Linked DNA regions of Microbulbifer sp. A4B17. The protein of the gene in region 2 interacts with the protein of the main gene of each other region in a pairwise test. Links are inferred from orthologs where the notes say so. Each region holds a gene or a part of one and is shown on either strand. Other genes may lie near its edges.

Region 1 (4,919 bases), 2.5 Mb from region 2 along the record:
GCCAGGTCCCACGGGTTCCTGCAGAAGACCAATGCTTCCAGCGAGGGGTTGGTTAAAGCTGACGATACCTTTTGGGTAGCCATGGAGCGCGAGCCTCGTGGTTTGTTGAGGCTTAATGCTGATGGCGGGGCCAGCACGCTGACTCTGCCTCAAGTGGATGGCCTGGACTTTGCCGGCCGTTCAGAGGACTTGGCGGGATTGGATTACTACGATGGCGCACTCTTTACCTTGGAGCGCAACGCCCACGCCGTATGCCGCAGGGCGCTGCCCAGCCTGGAAGCGGAGTGGTGCCTGGATTATCGCTCCTTGGAGGAATCGCCAGAGCGGGTCTATGAAGAAACCCGTTATGGCAAAGGCGAGGGGCTCGCTGTAGGAGAGCAGGGTATTTTTGTAGTGCTCGACAACAATAATGTTGGCCGCGCCCAGGCGCCTGATGATAAACGGGCGCTGCTGTTGCACCTGGCAATGCCAGAAGAGGCGGTTAATAAGCAATATAAGCAATAGCTGTTTCTGTTTGGCGCCGGGCTTTCTGTAAGTCGGCGCCACTCCCATTTCTTCATACTTCTCCAGCCCCATATATCTTCTCGCCCAACCTTTTAAATTTCTTTCCGGCTGTCAGCGCTAAAATTGTTCATAGGGATTGGTGTAACTATTATTTTTACTTGGGTTATTGGCATCTCTTGCTTTGGTAGTGGGTTCTTAGGAGGCAGCAGGCGAATTGGAGGTTGGGAACTTCCCTGCTATTTAATCTTTATGTCGATTAAATGGGATGATCGTGATTAAGCGTATTTGTTTAAGTGTCGCGTTTGTGCTGTTGTCATCTCTGGGGTCGGCAGCTGAAATAATTCCTGCCAAGAAAATAGCTCATTACTGGGTAGACGACAGCGCCGGGTTAAGTATATCTGGACTGAGTTTTTGCGATGGTAAAATGCTCTCTGTTTCCGATAAACAGTCCAGGGAAATTTATCAGATAGTGTTAGATGATAGGTTTGCAGCGTTAGAAATCTATTTAACGCTTGCCGGACTCAGGGTTCCCAAAAAGGATAGGCCGACTAATTTTTGGTATTTTCTACTGGATCTTACCCGTCCAGCTGCAGCAATGGACTTTGAAGCTATCACCTGTGATGACAATGCTTTTTATTTACTGAGCGAGCGTTACAACCGTATTGCTGAAATTAATAAGGAAGGCAAGGGACACTGGTTGGAAAATATGTGGTCGTCCACAGCTAAGGCTCAAGGCTATATGCAGGGTTACAACCTTTCTGGGGTAGGCTTGCAGAAAGTGGGTGATGACTTTTGGATGGCTATCGAGCGTGATCCTCGGGCTCTGGTCAAACTTGGGCCCAAGGGTAGTGTGCAGATTTTCACACCGCCACCCGTGGAAGGGTTGAACTTTCGCGACGAATCCGAAAATATGGCTGGACTTGCTTATTATGACGGTGCACTTTGGACTCTGGAGCCCAATGCTTATGCGGTTTGCCGCAGAGAGCTCCCCAGTTTGAAAGCCCAATGGTGCCTGGATTATTGGGAACATGAGAATTCTTCCGAGCTTGGCTATGAGGTATCCCGGACAGGGGGTAAGGGAGACGGCTTGGCCATTGGAGAGCAGGGAATTTTTATCGTGTTTGATAATGATAATATAAGCCGTATCCACGACCCCCAGGATCGCCGTGCGCTTCTGTTACATTTGGCCTTTCCAGAAGGTACGTAATAAGGGTAGATAATAGGTGGTAGTTGAGAAGTTACCGGCACTGCTGGAGGAAATACGGGCTTGTCGCCTCTGTGAAGAGCAGCTTCCTCTGGGGCCGAACCCAGTCTTGAGGGCCGCAGCGTCTGCACGCTTACTGATCGTCGGCCAAGCCCCGGGCACCAAGGTCCACGCGACCAGTATCCCCTGGAATGACCCCTCAGGAGATCGCCTCCGAGATTGGCTGGCGATCGACAGGGACACCTTTTACGACGAGTCCCGGATTGCCATTATTCCCATGGGTTTCTGTTACCCAGGGCGCGGCAAGGGCGGTGACTTGCCGCCGCGACCCGAATGTGCGGCCACCTGGCATCAGCGCTTGATGGATCAGCTGCCCAACTTGCAACTGTCGCTGTTGGTGGGACAATATGCTCAGCGTCATTACCTCCCGCACTGGTATGGCAGCATTACCGAGAATGTTCGCCATTACCGCGATGCTCTGCCTGCGGGATATTTTCCCTTACCGCACCCCAGCCCGCGCAACACCCTGTGGTTGCGTCGCAGGCCCTGGTTTGAGGAAGAGGTTGTGCCCGAGTTACAACATCATGTTAAAAAGATATTGAAGGTTTAAGAATGCCGGTTCCGGACAAGATAAAGATCCACCCCTCTTGGTACGATGTTTTGGGCGGGGAGTTTGACCAACCCTATATGGCCCAATTGCGTCAGTTTTTAAAGGGGGAGAAGGCCGCCGGCAAGAAGATCTACCCGGCCGGTGGCCAGATCTTTAATGCCTTTAACTCCACACCTTTTGATCAGGTAAAAGTCGTTATCCTGGGCCAGGACCCTTACCATGGCGTTGGCCAGGCCCATGGCCTGTGCTTTTCCGTGATGCCCGGAGTGCGCATTCCCCCATCACTGCAAAATATTTATAAAGAACTGCACTCCGATATGGGTGTTCCCCCAGCGCATCACGGCTGCCTGCAGCCCTGGGCAGAGCAGGGCGTCCTGCTGCTGAATGCCACTCTTACTGTTGAGGACAGCAAGGCCGGTGCCCATCAGGGGCAGGGTTGGGAGCAATTTACGGATGCGGCGATTCACAAGCTAGCGGAACAGCGTGAAGGGCTAGTCTTTGTTCTTTGGGGGAGCTATGCCCAAAAGAAGGGGGGCTTTATCGACCGCAATAAGCATTTGGTATTGCGTGCTCCACATCCCTCCCCTCTATCTGCGCACCGGGGTTTCTTTGGTACCCGTCCTTTTTCCCAGGCGAATCACTGGTTGCAGCAGCGTGGCGAGAAGCCTATTGAATGGGCTTTGCCAGAGGCGGGTCAATTGAAGAGAGTTGCGGTAGAGCTTTAGAAGTTCCGGTACATACTCTTCTTCAAAATGTTTCCGCTTATCTGATACTTGACAAGGTTATTATTACGACCTTGTCATTTCTTGACTTCTGCCTTCTCTTTTTACTTTACTATTTAGACCTATCTGCTGTATATAATATAACCACTTTCGTATTATATAAATAAAGAAATTTTCGAATATAAAGACTGGATAAATTAGCTTGGTTGATGAAAATATAATACAGTTTTTTCATCATAGAATGTTTATATTAACTTAAAAATTATTTAGCAGAACCCTTGCAGCTTTTTAATAAAAGTAGTGAGTAATCCTCAGATAGTTCGTCAGTAAACACTATATACTTTTTATTAAGGGTGGAGAAATTTATGCAAATTATGGCTAAGAAGCAATTGAGCGGGATTTGTAGTAAGAGGTTTTGTGGAGGCAGTATTGAGGAAATAGCAGGGCTTAATAAGAAGTATGGAATCAACATGAATGAAAAGAATGGTTCATAGTATAAGTTTACTAAGGAAAAGATTCCGAAGCATTGCATCAGTAGTATTAGTTTAATAGGGTGGGGTTTAAATATTTTTCGGGATATAACTAAAAAGGCTTAAAGTATGAATTGTAAAACCTATTAAAATTTAAGTCCTACCTGAATTTGCTTTCATTTTTCAAATAAGAGGACATGACTTCCTTATATCGATAAGGAGTTTATTCCATGTTTAAAATTTGATCTGCCAGTACATATACATAACATGAAAACTTTGCTTTTATCGTATTTAGTTGCCACTAATGAGGGCTGGTTCACAAAAGAAGCGTTTGCTTTCATAGTTGGTACACATTTCAAGCTGTTTTATTTCTTTCTTTATTTACTGGAAGAGTATTTTTTCCTAGTCTCGCAATTCACCTGTTCTAATTAGGTGAAACAGGAATGTTGTATTAGGGAGTAAGTGTGGAAGTTGTAGTTGAGAGGGAAAGCTGTCTCTCTTGTCTTTCTGTTGTTGCAAGATTTAATCAGCTTGCAGTTAATCCTGAGAAGCTCCAGCGAGAGTTCCCTGTTGGAAACCTGGAAGCTCATGATGTTATAAAAGCCGCTGCCTTTCTCGGCCTTAAAGCTAAGAGTCACCGATACCCTTGTGAAAAATTGGAAAGCTTGCCGTTTCCTGTGATGCTAGTGGATTCAGCAGGGACCTGTACGATCCTGGCCGGTATACGGGATGGCAAGGCGCTACTACAAAAAGTTGGGCAGAAAAGTCCGATTATGATATCGGAGGAAGAGCTTCCTTTTGATGAGAATAAGCGGCTTTTGATATTCTTATTCCGTAAAAAGGGAATTTTATCATCTGTAGAGCGAAAATTTGATATATCCTGGTTTATCCCCTCCATTCTTAAATATAAGAAACTACTAGGCCAGGTATTACTCGCGTCATTCTTTATTCAGTTATTTGCACTGATCACGCCGCTATTTTTCCAGGTGGTTGTGGACAAGGTGCTTGTTCATCAAGGCCTGACTACCCTGGATGTGTTAGCTCTCGGCTTCTTGGTGGTATGTGTATTCGATGTGATTTTAAATGGGCTGAGAACCTATCTATTTAGTCATACTTCAAATCGGATAGATGTGGTATTGGGTTCTCGTCTATTTAATCACCTGTTGCGTCTCCCTATTGCCTATTTTCAGAATCGTCGAGTGGGAGATACTGTAGCCCGGGTTCGCGAGCTGGATTCTATACGCCAGTTTATCACGGGGTCAGCGCTTACTCTTTGTGTAGACCTGTTTTTTACTCTGGTCTTCTTTGCAGTGATGTTTCTTTATAGCCCAACACTGACTTGGATAGTATTGGGCTCCCTACCTCTCTATGTACTATTGTCGATCATTATTACCCCGATTTTGAGAAAT
Region 2 (7,971 bases):
AAATCTGTTTCCGCCTCAGCTGGCGCTTCCCAAAACCCTATACTGCCGGAAAGCCTTGCCAGTTGCAGCCCTAAAACCCAATCAATTCCATTTACTGATGACTTTGTCAGGTATTGCCATTCCACCAGTACCTCGGTACTGGTGGAAAAAGTAAAAGAAATGCAGCAAACATTTAGAGTTGATTACCCTCCTGGTCTTGCGCATCCAGCTGCATGCCGTCGGGGCCACTATCACGAGGTGGAATCAACGACTGGACCGCGTTGGAACTGGTATTTGCGGCATCTGGATCGGTTAGGGCCTCGAGAAATGCCACCAGTAAATCAACTTCGTCATCGTCCAGGTTGACAGCACCATCGCCATTTTCAGCCAGCAGCGCCTCTGTGAGGGCTTGACCATTAGGGGCAACTTTTGCCGCACACTCACCCACTTCAGCAAATTGATCCAGATCGCACATTTCGCTGTTTGTGAAGTACTGTGAGACGGAGTCGGCTCGGCCGGTATAGTGCTCAACGTTTCTCTTCAGAGAACCGAATTGGCCAGCGTGCCCCCAGGGACCGGTAAGCGCGACATTGAGCAGGGTGGGAGTGCGGAAACTGCCGCTACCGTTACCACCTAGATCGGCACCATTGCCACTCTCATCCTTACCAATACCTATCTGTGGATAACTGACCGCCCTTAAGCCCTGATTGGAGAAGAAGGCACCTGAGTGGCAATTAGTACACCCTGAATTGCGTGTCAGAAAGGTTATTGCACCGCGTTTTTCATCATTATCGAGGGCTGTGAGATCACCATCAACATAATCAAAGAAAGGGTTGTCGATGAAAATCTGCACCGCCTCATAGGAGGCGATTGCCTCGGCAATTCTGCTGAAATTAATTGCTGAATCGCCAAAGGCCGCTGTGAACATCGCACCCCAAGAGTCCTGGCTCAATTTCGTAGCGAGAATATCCTCGCGGTAATCGGTAAAGCCATCATCGCTGGTGTCGTCGTAGCCAAACTGAGTGATATCCCCCATCTCTGCAGCCTCAGTGACCGGGAAATGGGCCTGGGCCATCATCAGTGCCAGGGTTCCAGTACCCACTGCTGCCTCAGTATTGCGAGTAACATCCCGGGAGTCTGTTCTAAGCCCCCCATTACCATTTATGGCAACGCGGTTATCCCAAAATAAGCCGCTATCCCAAAGTGCAACGTTACAAATCGGTTGGGCATTACGCGGTACCAGCGGCACTTCATTCTGACCGTCAGAGCGACCGGGGCCCACTAGATCAGCATCGACAGGATCGACACCAATCGGCATGGATAAATCATCCCCACCGCAGCCTATTGCCGGGTGGTGGCAAGAGGAACAGGATACATCGCTATCGGCACTCAAGCTTTTGTTATGAAACAGGCGCATACCCAACTCCACCATGGCAGGGTCCTGCTCACTTCTCACCCGGGCCGCAAATGCGCGCATATCTTCCAACTGCTCAGCCATACCAACATCTTCCAAAACTGCCTGCAAGCAGCTGTCGAGGCTGCCATCAGCAATATTTACGGCTGAACGTGCATTTTGACATTCGTCGAAATCAGAAGTCCGGTTATCAGCACCGTCTGCATCTGAGCCATTACTGAGTCCATCATTAGTGTTATTCACTAATGTTCTGGCTGTGACGCTGGCTGTTTCGTCCTCGCTGTCGACATCGCCGGTAGTTACCGAATAGGTGTACTCGGTATCCACCGAGAGACCTTCATCGACATAGTACCCCTCAGCGGTCTCCGCAACTCTCACATTATCCCGGTAGATTACATAGGTCGCACCAGTACTCTCCCAGGAAAGGCCGATGCTGGTGCCGGAAAATGCATTGCCAATCAATTCAGCAGGAACGATCCCCTGCCCTGAATCGGTGCCATCATCACTATCGTTATCAGAATCACTGCTACCATCATCATCGGAATCATCGCCAGAATCTCCGCCGCTTCCAGTATCTGTAGTCTCTGTGGATGAATCACTATCGCTGCTGGAGGAACCACCTCCTCCACAGCCCACCATCACAAGAAATAAAGGTAGGACCAACAGCTTTACCAGCGCAGTCGGCGATAGTGTTAATTGATTTTTATCAGCGTTCATAGTTCTTGACCTGCCCGTCAATGACCTTTTCTTATCCCGGGTTCTGGACAGCAAATACAGACCTAAGTGCCAGTACTGACGCCAAAGGGTAAGGAAACACTTACTGAGTAATTGCAAATAAAACCGCAAATTAAAGTTCACTTAAATTGAGACAAGGTAACTTCCGCCTTGCCACAGGCACAGACAAGTCCCTTAAGTGAATAATAGCTAGGCCTACTGTATCGACTTAAAGGAGGAAGAACTGCTAAGAAAGTCGCAATAGAGCATTACATACGCTCTTACAACCGAGGCTTTAATAAAAACTAATAACCACATCACTTGTTCAAGCAAGCACACAAATTAAATATTTAAATTTGGCTCTTCGCGACCGTTAGTCCCATCAACTATTTCTACCGATGTTTTACAAAGATGGAAAGTGAGAAGAGCCTGAAGCAGAAACAAACTGTATTCAAAAAATATATAACAGGCAAAAAAGCTGTTCATAATTTCTAGCAGCTTTGAAAGTAGTAGTTGACAGCTGGCCGGTTATTTCAACTTATGTCCACAATAAAACGCAGCCAACATGTTTATCCCCCAAGTGAGTCAGCGCTCCGTGTACTATAGACTTCTGCCAGCCCCGTCTCTTGCATCCAGCTGCATCCCATCGGGACCACCATCGCGGGGTGGAATCAGGGACTGGATTGCATTTGAATTGATATTCGCTGCATCCGGATCGGTGAGGGCCTCAAGAAATGCTGCCAAAAGTTCGGTTTCATCTTCATCTATAGGAAGAGATGCGTCGCCATCTATCGCCAGTATTGCCTCGGTTAATTCCAGGCCGTTGGGAGCAACTTTCGCCGCACAGTCATCGAGTTCATCAAACTGATCCAGGTCGCACATTTCACTGTTGGCGAAATACCGGGACACCGAATCCGCTTGGCCGGCATAATGCTCGATATTTCTTTCCAGGGAACCAAACTGCCCAGCATGCCCCCAGGGTCCAGTTATCCCCACATTGAGCAGAGTTGGAACACGGAACCCCCCCAGGACAGCGCCTCCCCAATCAGCACCACTACCACTTTCATCTTTGCCGACACCAATCTGGGGATAGTTGACAACTCTTAACCCCTGGTTAGTAAAGAAGGCACCCGAGTGGCATATGCTACAGCCAGAACCGGGGGTAAAATAGGTGATTGCTCCACGCTTCTGGTCATTATCCAAAGCGTTCAGCTCTCCGTCGACATAGTCAAAGAAGGGGTTGTCGATAAAAATATAGACCGCCTCATAGGCAGCAATCGCCTGTGCAATCCTGCTGAAGTCGATATCGGAGTCGCCATAAGCATCAGTAAATAAGGGGCCCCAGGATTCCTGGTTGAGCTTTGTTACGAGATACTCCTCGCGGTAATTGGTAAGCCCGTCATCACTACTTTCGTCGTAACCAAATTCGGAAATATCTCCCATCTCAGCGGCATCCGTTACGGGAAAATGCGCCTGGGCCATCATAAGAGCCAGAGTCCCCGTGCCTACTGCCGCTTCGGTATTATTGGTTACATCCCTTGAGTCAGTTCTAAGACCCCCGTCGCTGGTAAGGCTAACTCGGTTATCCCAGAAGAGCCCATTATCCCAGAGCCCAACGTTACAGATAGGCTGGGCATTGCGCGCCACCAGCGGCACTTCGTTCTCACCATCGGATCGCCCTGGGCCCAGCGTGTCGGGGGCAACAGCGTTAACGCCGATGGGCATAGAGAGATCGTCACCAGCGCAGCCTATTGCTGGATGGTGGCAAGAGGAGCAGGAAGTATCGCCGTTGGCACTGAGGCTCTTACTGTGAAATAAACGCATTCCCAGCTCAACCATCGCTGGGTCTTGCTCACTCCTTACCCTGGCAGCAAAAGCGCGCATATCCTCTAACTGCTCCGCCATTCCCACCTCATCCAGTACCGCCTGCAAGCAGCTATCGAGGCTATCATCGGCAACGTCTATCGCAGTACGCGCATTTTGGCACTCTTCAAAATCAACGATCCGCTTATCAATAGTATCGGCATCAGCACCATTGCTAAGGCCATCATTAGTGTTATTAACCAGTGTCTTTGTAACAACACTGTCAGTTCCACTACCAATATCCCCCACACCGACCCAATAGGTATATTCTGTATTTATTGATAAATCCTCATCGACATAAAAGTTATCGGTAGTTTCAGCGATTGCTTCTCCATCACGATAGATAGTGTAAGTCTCTTCAGAGTCCTCCCAGGAAAGCCCGATACTGGTGCCGGAGAAGGGGTTTGCGATCAACTCAGCAACGACAGTACCCTGCTCTGAATCCGAGCTGGAATCATCACCTGCATCGGAGCTATCCCCGGAACTGGAACCACTACCAGTTTCGGTAGTTGACCCATCACCACTACTGGAGGAACTGCCGCCGCCACAACCAGCAAGCAAAAGAAATATGGATATGACCATAAGCTTTGCCAGTACTGACGGCGATAGAGTAAATTGCTTTTTTTTATCGTTCATAAATATTGAACTGTCCCTTCAATAATTTTTTTATTCCAGATCCCAAGAAATAAATGAATTATCAATTACTTCGGCAATACGCAGAGGCACTAATGTCTCTATATATCGTTATTCGGGAACTTGGGCCTGAGTCCACTGAAATTTGTTCCAGATCAAAAAAGTGACTGGAAGGCATGCTCTAGCAACATGGTGCTTTTATTAACAGTGGAAATGCAGGTGCGGCTACTGCATCACTTCAGTGCCACAATACCTGCTGAAGGTGTTGCACCAGCGGATACCCACTGTACTCGCCATTGGGATATTGCAAGCCAATTGCAAATAAGAAAAATAAGATCGTTTTAGTTTAACGGTATGCATATATCTAACACTCCCATCCAGGGTAAAGTTTCCTAGAGCGTTAAACGTTAGACAGGGCAATTCCGTTGACAGGGAAAAATAAAAAAGAAATGAACGTTCAGGCCGTACAATAATTTATACAAGAAAAGACAAGACCTGAACCTGTTTGGCTGCCAGAAAATTGACAACCAGTTTCACAAATTATTAGCGATTAGTTCATCATCCTGACAGGGCGTTCCGCATTGCGGTAACGCTCAGAACGGCGGGTGCGGTCGTTAACACTGCCTGCCAGCTGACCACAGGCCGCATCAATATCATCGCCGCGCGTAGTGCGCACGGTTACGGTATACCCTTTGTCGAGCAAAATCTGCTGGAAACGGCGCAAGGCGTTGTTGCTCACTCGCTGGTAGTCAGACAGCTCAAACGGGTTAAAAGGGATCAGGTTAATTTTCACCGGAATATCTTTTAACAGTTCTGCCAGTTGCTCAGCGTGCTCCGGGCGATCATTTACCTCGCGCATCAGCGTGTATTCAATGGTCATTTTACGGTGCGTATCCGGCATGCGCTCAATATAGCGCTTGGCAGAATCCAACAGCACTGCAATTGGGTATTTCTTATTGATCGGCACCAGCTCGTTGCGCAATTCATCGTTGGGCGCATGCAGGGAAATCGCCAGGCTCACATCGGTAACATCGGCGAGGCGGTCCAGTGCGGGCACTACACCGGAGGTCGACAGGGTGACGCGGCGCTTGGAAATGCCGTAGGCGTTGTCTTCCATCATCAGGTTCATGGAATCGACCACATTGTCGAAATTGAGCAGCGGCTCACCCATGCCCATCATTACCACGTTGGTAACCTTGCGTGGTCCTTTCGGGTCCAATTGACCGAAAGATTTACAGGCAATCCAGACCTGCCCGATAATTTCTGCCGCCGTTAAATCGCGGTTAAAGCCCTGCTTGCCAGTTGCACAAAAGCTGCAATCCAGGGAACAGCCCACCTGGGAGGAGACACACAGGGTGCCGCGATCACCATCGGGGATATAGACAGTCTCGATAGCATTGCCACCGGAGACTTTAATTAACCATTTCCGTGTGCCATCGGCGGAATCCCACTGATTCAATACTTCCGGGGCACGGACTTCGGCCACTTCCGCCAGCTTTTGACGCAGGGCCTTGCTGACATTGGTCATCTCTGCAAAGTCATCAACCCCGTTCTGGTGAATCCACTTTAAAACCTGAACAGCGCGGAAGCGCTTCTCGCCCAATGATTCAAAAAAGGCGGCCAGCTTTTCTACTGAAAGGCCGAGCAGGTTGGTTTTCTCTGTGGTCATTCATTTCACCTCGGGGGAAGAATTGCACCGGTCCAGACAGACCGGTGCGACTTGTGGCGCGGATTAAGCGCGCGCGCAGATTTCGTCGTCGGCGAAGAAGTAGCTTACTTCGCGAGCAGCGGACTCTGCGGAGTCGGAGCCGTGTACAGCGTTGGCGTCGATGCTGTCAGCGAAGTCAGCACGGATGGTGCCAGCAGCAGCTTCTTTAGGGTTGGTAGCACCCATCAGGTCGCGGTTTGCCAGGATAGCGTTCTCACCTTCCAGAACCTGTACAACAACTGGACCGGAAGTCATGAAGTCAACCAGGTCTTTGAAGAAAGGACGCTCTTTGTGCTCAGCGTAGAAACCTTCAGCTTTTTCGCGGGACAGTTGAACCATCTTCATGGCAACAATGCTCAGGCCAGCTTTCTCAAAACGGCTCTCGATTTCACCGATTACATTCTTGGCTACTGCGTCCGGCTTGATGATGGAAAGGGTACGCTCCAGGGCCATGGTTATCTCCAAATTGATTTTTTGTAACTTAACTTAGGAGTCTCTGAACAACTCTGTAAGCCCCACAGGGCGGGCCTTGAAGGCCCGCAGAGGTGTTGCGGAATTGTTGCGGAGTTGTTCAGAGGCTCCGTACATAAAGAAAGAGCAACCTGCTCAGTTGCTCTTCCCTGATATTCCTTTCATACCCACCGGGGGTACTCAATTTTTGATCACCGCATTTCGCGGCCGGCGGATTATACGGGGTATTGATCGACTTTTGTACTCTCTTGCCAATACTGCCCCCAAAGGCCGGTTACTCCTGCTCTTCGATCCAGGCAGCCTGGATCGCCTCGAGGATTTTCTCTCCGCAGCGCTCAGGGTCGTCATCAAATCCGGGCAGCGCCATCACCCAGTTGCGCAGGTCGACAAAGTTGACCGTCAGAGGGTCCACATCCTCGTGAGCTTCGCTCAGCTCTATGGCAATATCGTGAATATCAGTCCACTTCATGATTCAGCTTCCTCAGCGTGCAGGTCAGTGCTTTTCCGACACCTGGTTGATGGTGTACTTGGGAATCTCGACCACTAGGTCTTCATCTTCCACAATCGCCTGGCAGGACAGGCGAGACTCCGGCTCCAAGCCCCAGGCTTTATCCAGCAGGTCCTCTTCAAGCTCGTCCGGCTCTTCCAGGGAATCGAAGCCCTCGCGCACAATGACGTGGCAGGTGGTACAGGCACAGGCTTTTTCACAGGCGTGCTCAATTTCGATATCGTTGGCCAGGGCCGCGTCGATCACGCTGACACCGCTCTCCGCTTCCACCACTTTGCCCTCGGGGCACATTTCCGGATGGGGTAAAAATACTATCTTCGGCATGGGGTACTGAACCTCTGTGGTCTCAATCCGACGGGGAGAAAGTAACGACTCCCCGGCCGCCGGCAGCGCAGGATCTGCGCCTGGTCATGGTTATTTATCAAATTCGTCCAAGCTATGGCCCTGCATAGCGCGCTTGATAGAGGCGTCCATACGCTTTGCAGCAAAGGGCTCAGACAACTTATTCAAAGCTTCGATACGTCGACGAATTTCCTCTGCGTCGCCGCCGTTATGGGCCAGGCGCAAAGCTTCCATCGCGTGCTCAAGCTCATTTAACTCACCTTCGTCCAGCAGCTGGGCGCCGTTCTCACGCAGGGCCACCAACATGCTTTCCAGGGTCCTCTCCGCTTCCACCTGAGC

The links.
Region 1: the proteins of ndk (region 2) and ung interact in binary tests that used the Escherichia coli proteins (3 or more experiments, as listed by UniProt). The link is inferred for Microbulbifer sp. A4B17 from one-to-one orthologs.

What each region holds. Positions count from the first base shown.
Region 1 is NZ_CP029064.1:3,532,190-3,537,108, reverse strand. Bases 1,251-4,181 are described here. They hold ung (uracil-DNA glycosylase), read left to right. Parts: upstream 1,251-2,320; coding sequence 2,321-3,043; downstream 3,044-4,181. Other genes in these bases: BTJ40_RS15540 (type I secretion system permease/ATPase), read left to right, coding at 3,975-4,181; BTJ40_RS22950 (hypothetical protein), read left to right, coding at 3,406-3,534; BTJ40_RS15550 (uracil-DNA glycosylase family protein), read left to right, coding at 1,728-2,318; BTJ40_RS15555 (hypothetical protein), read left to right, coding at 1,251-1,711. In the rest of the region: BTJ40_RS15560 (esterase-like activity of phytase family protein), read left to right, coding at 1-504; more of BTJ40_RS15555, read left to right, coding at 776-1,250; more of BTJ40_RS15540, read left to right, coding at 4,182-4,919. UniProt on the Escherichia coli protein: Excises uracil residues from the DNA which can arise as a result of misincorporation of dUMP residues by DNA polymerase or due to deamination of cytosine.
Region 2 is NZ_CP029064.1:1,041,842-1,049,812, reverse strand. What follows is about bases 5,051-7,971. They hold ndk (nucleoside-diphosphate kinase), read right to left. Parts: upstream 6,765-7,971; coding sequence 6,336-6,764; downstream 5,051-6,335. Other genes in these bases: hscA (Fe-S protein assembly chaperone HscA), read right to left, coding at 7,705-7,971; fdx (ISC system 2Fe-2S type ferredoxin), read right to left, coding at 7,276-7,614; iscX (Fe-S cluster assembly protein IscX), read right to left, coding at 7,057-7,251; rlmN (23S rRNA (adenine(2503)-C(2))-methyltransferase RlmN), read right to left, coding at 5,154-6,272. Also shown: BTJ40_RS22125 (hypothetical protein), read right to left, coding at 1-125; BTJ40_RS04620 (cytochrome-c peroxidase), read right to left, coding at 173-2,110; BTJ40_RS04615 (cytochrome-c peroxidase), read right to left, coding at 2,708-4,606. UniProt on the Escherichia coli protein: Major role in the synthesis of nucleoside triphosphates other than ATP. The ATP gamma phosphate is transferred to the NDP beta phosphate via a ping-pong mechanism, using a phosphorylated active-site intermediate.